One region of the Aliiroseovarius sp. F47248L genome, then DNA from elsewhere that is predicted to be linked to it. Evidence: riboswitches for the same ligand, from Rfam matches in the RefSeq annotation. Region 1 holds a riboswitch; the other holds the start of a gene.
The links. Region 1 has a riboswitch for cobalamin ahead of cobW (cobalamin biosynthesis protein CobW). Riboswitches for the same ligand answer to the same signal wherever they lie in the genome.
Positions count from the first base shown of each region.

Region 2: another riboswitch for cobalamin. It lies ahead of MWU51_RS15760 (DUF4198 domain-containing protein); the one in region 1 lies ahead of cobW (cobalamin biosynthesis protein CobW).

Region 1 is NZ_JALKBF010000001.1:3,021,440-3,026,845, reverse strand. Features, by position in the region: gene cobN (cobaltochelatase subunit CobN) at 1-2,119, opposite strand, end outside; gene MWU51_RS14965 (hypothetical protein) at 2,184-2,345, shown strand; gene MWU51_RS14960 (GNAT family N-acetyltransferase) at 2,353-2,805, opposite strand; gene cobW (cobalamin biosynthesis protein CobW) at 2,802-3,872, opposite strand; cobalamin riboswitch at 3,905-4,105, opposite strand; gene smc (chromosome segregation protein SMC) at 4,309-5,406, shown strand, end outside.
Region 2 is NZ_JALKBF010000002.1:74,339-79,744, reverse strand. Features, by position in the region: gene cbiQ (cobalt ECF transporter T component CbiQ) at 1-198, opposite strand, end outside; gene MWU51_RS15770 (cobalt ABC transporter permease) at 195-785, opposite strand; gene cbiM (cobalt transporter CbiM) at 782-1,399, opposite strand; gene MWU51_RS15760 (DUF4198 domain-containing protein) at 1,410-2,195, opposite strand; cobalamin riboswitch at 2,317-2,528, opposite strand; gene MWU51_RS15755 (cation diffusion facilitator family transporter) at 2,744-3,652, shown strand; gene MWU51_RS15750 (MFS transporter) at 3,720-4,892, shown strand; gene MWU51_RS15745 (efflux RND transporter permease subunit) at 4,889-5,406, opposite strand, start outside.

The DNA of each region.
Region 1 (5,406 bases):
ATATATGCAGACCATCACGGATCTGCGCCTCTTTCAATTCGCACAGATAGGCGTCGAGCTTGGCAAGATCCTGATCTTCGTCATCCCCTGCCATACCGACATCGACGTCCAGCCCGGTGGCCGAGGACAGCGTCAGAATCTCGCGGCGCAGATATTCAATCCGGCGGGGGTCAACCCCGGCAGCTTCGTAATACTCATCCACCAGCGCTTCCAGATCGCGCAGCGGGCCATAGGTCTCTGCGCGTGTAAGTGGCGGAGTCAGGTGGTCGATAATCACCGCTTGCGACCGGCGCTTGGCTTGCGTGCCTTCACCCGGATCGTTGACGATGAATGGATAGATATTCGGTGTCGGGCCAAGCACAGCTTCGGGCCAGCATTCACCAGACAGGGCCACGGATTTCCCCGGCAACCATTCAAGGTTCCCATGTTTGCCCATATGCACAATCGCATGCGCCCCAAAGGTGTGGCGCAGCCAGAAATAGAACGCGAGGTAGTTGTGCGGCGGCACAAGGTCGGGGCTGTGATAGGTATCCGTCGGGTCAATGTTATAACCACGCGCAGGCTGCACCCCGACGACCACATTGCCGTATTCCAGAACCGACAGAGCAAATGATCCGCAATCGACCGAACCGGGGGTATAGAACGGATCGGCTTCAGGCTTGCCCCAGCGCGTTTCAATCGCTTCGCGCAGTGCCCATGGCAGTTGGCCATAGCTGATCTGATAGTCCGCCATCGACAGGGTCACACCGCCCGAGCGCGCGGCCCGGTCAGTCAGCCAGTTGGTCGGCCCATTCATCACGGCCTGCATCAAGGCATCGCTGTTAGCGGGGGCACCAGTGACACGATAGCCGTTGGTTTCCAAAAGGCCCAGCGCGTGCACAACCGCGGCGGGTGTGTCCAGCCCAACGCCATTGGCCAGTCGTCCGTCCTTGTTGGGATAGTTCGCCATGATCAGCGCCACGCGCCGATCGGCTGGGTCAGCCCGTCGCAGCTTGGCCCAGCTTGCCGCCAGATCGGCCACGAACTGCACTCGGTCGCCCCGCGCGCGATAAGTGGCGATGGGGCATTCGGTGGCGTCGTCAAAGAACGCTTCGCCCTTGAAGCTGATTGCACGGGACAGGATGCGCCCGTCCACCTCGGGCAGGGCCACATTCATCGCGATATCGCGGGCAGACAGGCCGGTCAGACCCTCTTCCCACGCGTCTTCGCTCGACCCGGCTAGAACGACCTGAAAGACTGTCGCAGCTTGGCACCAAGGCATCTGGAAAGGGTTCGATACCCCTGACTGATGCTCGCCCTCATGCGGTGATCCGACCGCGAATGATGTGCAGTTCAGGATCACTGACGGGGCGGCCTCGGTGAACAAATGCTCCATCGTCGCGACCGACACTGGGTCTTTCAGCGACGCGACAAACACGGGCAGAGGGTTCAGACCCTGCCTGAGCAGCGCCTTCACCAATCGGTTGATCGGGTTCAGCCCGGCCCCCTGCACCAGCGCACGGTAGAACACAATCGGCACCACGGAGGCACCATCGGTCCATTCCGCCCGCGTCGAGTCCAGATCGGCGACCCCTGCGCCGGGCCAATAGACGCCAGCTCGCAGCAAGGGGCGCGCGGCTTCGGGCTTTTCGCCACCATCCAGCATGGCGCGCGTGTAGTTCAGGAACCCCACCGCGTTTTCCGGCCCACCTTCGACCAGATAGGCCCAAAGCGCGTCATAATCCTCATCCGAAACCGTAGACAACGCCCGCAATTCCGCATCCGGCTTGTCGTCACCGGGCAACAGCGCGAGCGGGACACCCGCATCGCGCAAATGCGCCGCGTATTGTTCGGCCCCGTATTTCCAATACCCGACACCGCCCAGCACGCGGGCGATCACCAATTTGGATTTGGTCGCGCAATTGTCGATATGCAGATCAACCGACATCGGGTGCGCCAGATGCATCATGTTGGCCAGACGCAATCCGGGTGGATCGGCCATTTCAACGCGCGCCTGCGACAGACCCGCCAATTCCGTATCTGCGGCCGAGATGAACACCACGTCGGCAGGCGTTTGCCCCAGATCAACGGGTTCCTTTCCGTCGTCGATAGAACCGGGTGTGGCGGCCAGAAGATGCATGTCGCGCCCTTTGCGAATTGGTGTTATGTGACCGGGCAAACTCATGCCCGATCAAGGTAGAACGATGGACTATAAAGCAGCCGGCGCGCCTAAGCCCGCCAAAGGCACCCCGCGCCACGCCGAACATAACGCCCGTGGCACCGAGAAGAACCCGCTGAACCGCAAGGACGACAAAGCGGCGCTGCTGGCCCGGATGAAAGCCGCCGCTGAGGCAAAGAAAGGCTGAGCGTTGGTCACAGCGCCTTCTCCATGAAGATTGAGCTGTTGGCCTCGGGGTAATCCCCAAACGGCCCGCAAATGCTGAACCCGGCGCGCTGGTACAGCCGGTGCGCGGCATGAAGCACATTGCCGGTTTCCAATTTCAGGGCGGCCAGACCCTTTTGGCAGGCTGTCTCTTCGATCCGCGCCAGCAGCGCCTCGCCCACGCCTTTGCCGCGCGCGTCCGGCGCGACGAACATCGACTTCACTTCGCCATAGGCTCCCTTGTCGGCCAGGGCGCCGGTGCCCAGCACGCGGCCCTCCTCGCGCGCCACGAAGAAAGTGATTTCGGGCACGCAGAGGTCGTCGATGTCCAGATAGAAATTATCCTCGGGCGGGAATAATTCTTCCATCAGCGCATGACTTTGCTGAAGCAGAGCCGTTGCCCCCGGATCGCGGGGATCGCCGGGGGTGACGTTGATGGTCATGCGACCAAGGCCTTTTCAATGGCAATACGGTCCAGCCCGGACTGGCCGATGACCACCAGACGTGTTTCGCGTGGCTGCGTGCCGAAGGGCTGGTCATAATACGTATCGACACGTGGACCAACCGCCTGCAAGGTCAGGCGCATCGGTTTGCCTGAAACGGCGGCAAAGCCTTTCAGGCGCAGGATGTTATGGTCACGGATCGTTTGAGCGACTTGCTCGGCAAACGCTCCCGGATCGGCGATTTCGGTCCGCGTCACAACAAAGCTTTCGAACGCATCATGGTCGTGGTCATGATGATGGTGGTGGTCATCGTCGTGATCATGGTGATCATCTTGATGCCCCTGCTCGTGTAGTGACAGGCGCGAGTCCATGTCATCTTCGGCACCGACACCCTGACCCAGCAATACCTCGACCGGCAAAACACCCATCGACGTGCGCACGACCTGCACACCCTTTCGCGCATCGCCGGACAGCTTGCCCACCAATGCTTGGGCCTCATCCTCGCCCAGCAAGTCAGATTTGTTCACGACGATCATGTCTGCACAGGCCACCTGATCGGCGAACAGTTCTGACAACGGTGTTTCGTGGTCAAGGTTGTCATCCATCTTGCGCTGCGCTTCGACTGCGGCAAGGTTCGACGCAAATTGGCCGTCTGCCACGGCTTTTCCGTCCACCACTGTGACCACACCATCCACCGTCACGCGCGTCGAGATTTCAGGCCATTGAAATGCACGGATGAGGGGCTGCGGCAAGGCCAGCCCCGAGGTCTCGATCACGATGTGATCAGGCGGTAGATCGCGGTCCAGCAGCTTTTCCAAGGTCGGAATGAAATCCTCGGCCACCGTGCAACAAATGCAGCCGTTCGACAGCTCCATAATGTCATCCTCGGTGCAAGTTTCGTCCCCGCACCCTTTCAGGATGTCCCCATCCACGCCCAGATCGCCAAATTCGTTGATAATCAGCGCAATGCGCTTGCCGTTCGCGTTGTCCAACATGTGACGGATCAGCGTGGTCTTGCCCGCGCCCAGAAAGCCCGTGACGACGGTGGCAGGTATCTTTGCTTGCATCTTGTCCTCCATACCCCGTCTCCCCGACGGGTGAGTTGCGTTTCTTGCATGGCAGGTCTCCTGGCTTCGCGGGTCGAGGCCCCTGCCGCCTTCCCAGCCTATCTGGCCAGTGGCATTGTGCAGGTGCTCTCCGCTTACAGTCGCGGGGGCGGCTGCAGCATCAGGCCCCGGATTGGGTCGCCTCCGCTGCATTCCCTCATGTCCCAATGGGAACCATGCCGGACTTGTTTGCCGCGTCGGGCTTGGCGGGGTCAAGACGGAAACCGACCCGATGGGTAGGTTTGACGGCAAACGATGGGCGACACGACGCAGTCAGGTGCAATATCTTGTGGATAACCCGCGAAATACACCCACATATCGACGTCTGCCGTTGACTCACCCCAATTCCGCCGGAAAACTCCGTATTCAAGAAGAATCAAAAGATGAGGCAGGCCGCTTGCGGTTTTCGAAACTCCGACTGAATGGCTTCAAAAGCTTTGTGGACCCGACCGATCTGGTGATCGCGGACGGGTTGACAGGCGTGGTCGGGCCAAACGGCTGCGGGAAATCGAACCTGCTGGAAGCCCTGCGCTGGGTGATGGGCGAAAACCGCCCCACCGCGATGCGGGGCGGCGGGATGGAAGATGTGATCTTCGCCGGCGCCGCGTCCCGACCCGCCCGCAACTTTGCCGAAGTCGCGCTGCTTCTGGACAACAGCGAGCGGCTAGCCCCGTCCGGGTTCAATGACAACGATAACCTTGAGATCGTGCGTCGGATCACTCGCGATGCGGGGTCGGCCTATAAGGTCAATACCAAGGACGTGCGCGCACGCGATGTGCAGATGCTGTTCGCCGATGCGTCCACAGGCGCGCATTCGCCTGCGCTGGTACGGCAGGGGCAGATCAGCGAACTGATCAACGCCAAACCCAAATCGCGGCGGCGTATTCTGGAAGAAGCAGCCGGGATCTCGGGCCTTTATCAACGGCGGCACGAAGCCGAGTTGAAGCTGAAGGGCACCGAAACAAACCTTTCGCGTGTCGATGATGTGATCGAGCAACTGGCCTCGCAACTAGGGCAACTGGCCCGGCAAGCGCGGCAAGCGGCCCGGTATCGCACCATCGGGGACGATCTGCGCCGCGCCGAAGGGTTGCTGTTGTATCGCCGCTGGAAAGAAGCGGACGGCGCCCGCGCCGAGGCGGAAGCCCAACTGACCGAACGTGTGAAAGCCGCGGCCGCTGCCGAAGGCGCGTCACGCGCTGCCACCAAAGCCCGGCAAGTGGCCGAGGATCGCCTTCCCCCCCTGCGCGAGGAAGAGGCTGTCGCCGCCGCGATTTTGCAGCGCCTTCAGGTGCAGCGTGACCAGTTGTCAGATCAAGAGGCACAGGCCCGACAGCGCATCGAAACGCTGACCGCACGAATTGAGCAGCTGACACGCGATATGGAACGGGAAAGCGGGCTGAACAAGGACGCGGGTGAGACGATCGAGCGGTTGGAATGGGAACAGGCGCAGATTGCGAAGGCCTCTGACGGGCACGATGCGGCGGTCGAGGCAGCA
Region 2 (5,406 bases), on a different contig from region 1:
CAGGCCAGAAATGGCCAGAAGCCACATCGACAGCACCATCGCGCCCGACAGCACGCGCAGGTCCGACAGGCCCACCACGGTGATTGCATAGATCACGGTGACAACAATGCGCATCCTTGGATCAAGGGCCGTGATCGCAGAGCGAAACCCGCCAAACCCGGAAATCGCCTTGTCGTCGCCGGTCAGAACATAGGTCATGTCTTGCCCCCCAGTTTGCGCCGCGCGGCAATATAGAAGCCCAGACCGAACAGGCCGAAAATATAGCCTATTCCACCCAAAACAGATTGAAAGTTCGATTTGTTCTTGAAGGCCGACAGCTCTTGCCGGATCGGGCGCAGCTCATCGCGCAGCATCTTGGCAAGCTCGGCGCGGGTGTCATCTGACAGGCCCGGCATTTGAGAGGTCATGGATTGGGTCGCCCCCGCCAGAACCGAGGCACCCGCGCTGCCAGCGGCGGCGGTTTCGCCCAGAATTCCGGCGACCTCAGCGGCAGGCATCACAACTTCGGCCACATGACCCGCGCCAAGATCACCGCGGAAAATATGAGTAACCGGCTGGCTGGGTGTGAATAAGAAAAACCCGTCTCCATCGGTGCGTGTTTCGCCCAACTTGTTGCGTTTGTCGTCAAACACCTCGATGACCAAATCGGCGGCCATATCACCATTGGAAAAGCCGACCTCTCCTTCGATCGCGTCGCCGGACGGAAAGACCGCCGCAATTACATTGTGGGCCAAGGCAGGCATTGGGGCCAGAACAGTGACCAACAGAAGCAATATTCGGATCATGCCCAGCCCCCCTTGGCATCCAGAAACAGTTCCGGTTTCACGCGCCGAGCCAGGAAAATGGCGGCCCCTGTCAACAAGGCCTCAACCACCATCACCGGAATATGCGCAACAAAGACCAGCTTGGCGGCGGCCGCAAACTCGTCCCCCGACAGCATCAGAGAAAAAGCCACGGCCAGCGTGGTGGCAGCAATCGCAACCCCGCCGCCAATCCCGCCCCAGATCGCGCCTTGCATCGGCGATCCGCGCGACACCATCGGACGAAACAGCAAACCTGCAAGCACCGCTGGCAACGCGATATTCACTGCGTTAACACCCAACACCGTCAGACCGCCGAACCCGAAGAACACCGCTTGCAACAGCAACCCGACAAACAGCGCAGGAAACGCTGCCCAGCCCAGAACCAGCCCCGCCAACCCGTTCAGGATCAGATGGACCGAGCTTGGACCAATGGGCACGTGGATCAGGGACGCGACGAAAAAGCTGGCAGACAGAACGCCAGCCGCCGGAATACGCTCCAGCGGTAAGTGTTTCAAACCCATTGCAATACCACCAACAGCAGCAATAGCACCGCCGATGACAACAGGGTTAGATAGCGCGCCGTCTACGATATGCATGGGAGCGCCCTCACTTCATATCCGCGGCACGGATCCAGATCACGGCGTCTTGTGATAGATCTTTGCCTTCATGTTCTTTGGCTGGACCAGACCCTAATGCAGCAAAACCCCAGTATCCCGCCTTGGGAATGCCGAAGGTGAACACGCCATTTTGGTCGGCAATCGCCACCACCGACCCGCCCGCCATAGGCTGCACCGTTGGATCGGTGGTTGAAAACGCATCCAGATCGGGCTCGGACGCCATGTATTCAATTTCGATTTCGGCCCCCCCAACGGGTTGGCCTTCGGACAACACCTGACCTGAGAATGTGGACCCCGTAATCACATTATATGGCTTGTTCAACGGCAGGATTTCCGTGGGCAGCCCGACAGGCTGATCCCAATCGGTGGGCAGCGTGTTGCGGTTCAAAACGACCTTGGTGATCTGCTGGATAAAGATATCCTCGCTTTCCTCGTAATACGGCGCGGGAACAGAGACGACCACATAATCGCCCGATCGTTTCACTGGCACCGAAGCACGGTATGCTGCGGCTTCATTTGAAGCGCCCTTGAAAGTCGCAGGCTCCAGCCGGTCTGACAGATCGGTCTTTTCACCGTTGTGCACCATGAAGAACTCCACGGGCACACCCATGTCCATCACATGGCCGTTTTCAAACGGGTGCCAGAAGATCAAACCCATCGGCACTTCGCCGGGGCGTTCGATCATCATGTCGTCAGTGTAGTTCAGTTGGAAATGTGCCGACGCTGCGGCGGGAAGGAAAGCGGCCAAAGCAGTGGCCAATAGACAAGTTTTCATGTCGTCCTCTTAGAGTTCACAGACAAAACGCCTGCACAAAAGAAGGAACAACGGGGATAATGGCTCGGGTGGGTCTGGTGACCGCCGGGCCAGACGCTCACCCCGGCGTCCGGTGGAAATGGGCAGATGCCCAGCGTCCGGCAGGTCTCCTGACTCGCGGGTCAATGCTTGGCTGGCCTTCCCGGATTTCTCCAGTGACGTTGTCAGCTTCGCTCGCCGCTCACAGTTGCGGGGGCAGTTACGGGTTTGGCGCCTGTTGGCTACTCCTCACCGTATTCCCTATTACTACCGTGGTGCCTCTGCACGCACGGAACCGATCGCATGACTTCCATGTCAGATGCGCAAGGGAGGTGTCAAGCAAATGCACCCAATCCGCAACGTCACCGACTGGCGACAAAGCATCATTAAATCCCTTAACCTGTTGAAAATTTTTTAATTTTTCTAAGCATTTTTTTGATGGCAAAGCCAAGCATCATGTCCCGATTGATCTTCGCCCGTATTCACCCCACTGTGCGCGTCCAAAGAACATCGAAACCCAAAGGATGCACATGTCGGATCACGATCACCACAGCCACGACCATCACGACCACATCCCCAAAAACGAACGCAAGATCGCCATCGCCGCGATCCTGACCGGGGGGTTTATGTTCGCCGAATTGGTGGGCGGGCTTCTGTCCGGTTCGCTGGCACTAATCGCCGACGCCGGGCATATGCTGACCGACTTTGCATCGCTGATGCTGGCGTGGTTTGCATTTCGGCTGGCGCGACGACCCGCAGATTGGAAACGCACCTATGGGTTTGATCGGTTCTCGGTGCTGGCGGCATTCGTCAATGGGCTGTCTCTTTTCGTCATTGCCGCCTGGATCACGTGGGAGGCTATTCACCGCTTAACCGCCCCGGTCGAGGTGCTGGGCGGCACGATGCTGATTATCGCAGTATTGGGGCTTTTGGTGAACATCGTGGCCTTTCTGGTGCTAACACGGGGCGAAGGCGACAATCTGAATGTTCGCGCCGCTGCCTTGCATGTGGCGGGTGATCTTCTTGGATCTGTCGCGGCAATTGTGGCTGCCTTGGTCATTCTTGCCACCGGCTGGACGCCGATTGACCCCATCCTGTCTGTGCTGGTCGCGCTGATCATCCTGCGCTCGGCGTGGAAGGTCGTGCGCGAAAGCGCCCATATCCTGCTTGAGGCCGCGCCACACGGGTTTGACCGGCGCGAGGTTGCTGCCCAGCTTGAGGCGTTGGAGGGTGTAGACGCCGTCACGCATATTCACGCCTGGTCAGTCACACAGGAACGCCCCATGGTCACGATGGAAGTCACGCCCACGCCGGACACCGATCCGCAAGTGATCAAGGCGCGGGTCAAGCAACATCTGCACGATGTGTTTCAGATCGAACACGCAACGGTCGAGATCAACAGCCCCGCGAACGGCGGTCCCAAGAAGGGGCTTCAATAAGCCTCTAACACACGCTCTAGTCACTTGTATCCCGCGCCTCCGTCGCTTCAACAAAAGAAGGCCGACCATGTCCGACACACCTGCCCCCGCCATTCTGGCCGCCCGCAACGCAGTGGTTGCGATGTTCGTACTGAACGGCGCGCTGTTTGGCTTGTGGGCGTCTCGCATCCCGACAGTCTCGGCCAAGCTGTCGCTGGATCCCGGTGCATTGGGGATGCTTTTGCTGTTGATGGGCGGTGGGGCGATTGCCGCATTTCCGCTGGCAGGCCGCTGGGTTGACCGCCACGGCGCGGCCACCACGACGGTTTGGGTCGGTGCCATTCACGCGTTGTCGATCCTTGGTTTGGGGCTTGCGCCGTCGATCAGCACCTTGGCGCTTGCCCTGATCTTCTTCGGTGCAACCCATGGCGCGATGGATGTGGCAATGAACAGCTGGGCGGGGGCGGTTGAACGCCATCTGCCACGCCCGATGATGTCGCGCTTTCACGCTTCGTGGTCGGTGGGTGCGGGGATCGGAGCTGCATCCGGGTTTGGCGCAATCAAGTTGGGTCTGCCCCTTTTGGCGCACGGCGCGATTGTGATTGGGATTGTTGCCGCGATTTGTCTGTGGCTGGCCATTCCGCCCTCCAGATCGACACTTTGGGCGCCTGCTGCGCGATGTGACGCGCCGCACGCACCGCTGTTCACCTTGCCCAAAGGCCAGCTCGTGCTGGTCGGCCTGGTCGCCATGTGCGCGTCCCTGGGCGAAGGGGCGATGGCCGATTGGGGCGCGATCTTCCTGATGGCCACGACCGGCGTCACTGAAGCGTCGGCCGCCATTGGTTATGCGGTCTTCTCGGTCGCGATGGTCATTATGCGATTGGGCGGGGATCGGGTCACATTTCGCTATGGTCCCGCCCGCACCGCGCGGCTGGCCGGAATCATCGCCGCAACTGGGGCCGGGCTGGCAGTGGGCATCGCCAGTTACCCGTCGGCGCTGGTCGGGTTTGCCCTGATGGGGGTGGGCTATGCCGTCATCATGCCGCTGGCCTTCAGCCGCGCCACGATCGACCCCATCCTGTCGCCCGGCAAGGCGGTCGCCAGCCTGGCCACACTGGGTTATGGCGGGCTGTTGATGGGGCCGCCGTTGATCGGGTTCATTGCCGAAATCAGCTCGATCCGCGTCGGATTTGCGGTGCTGATGGTACTGGCGGTGCTGATGGCGACACTGGCCCCTGCCCTCAGACCGCCTAAGCCTTAATCATCCTCAGACACGATCGCAGGCCGATAGGGCTGATCCGCTTTCTTAAACAGCACATAGATCGCCGGGATCACCAACACCGTCAGCAAAGTGGATGAGGCCAGACCGAACAGAAGTGAAATCGCCAGCCCTTGGAAAATCGGGTCGGCCAGAATCACCGATGCGCCGATCATTGCCGCAATCGCAGTCAGCAGGATCGGCTTGAACCGGATAGCGCCTGCGCGCAGCAGGGTTTCGCGCAGGGGTTCATCCGCCACAGCCCCATGCCGGATGAAATCCACCAACAGGATCGAGTTGCGCACGATGATGCCCGCCAACGCAATGAACCCGATCATCGAGGTTGCGGTGAACGCCGCATCGAACAGCCAATGCCCGAACACGATCCCGATAAAGGTCAACGGAATGGGCGTCAGGATGATCAAGGGCACCCGGAACGACCCAAACTGCGCCACAACCAGCACATAGATCGCCAGGATCGCCACGCCGAAGGCCGCGCCCATGTCGCGGAAGGTGA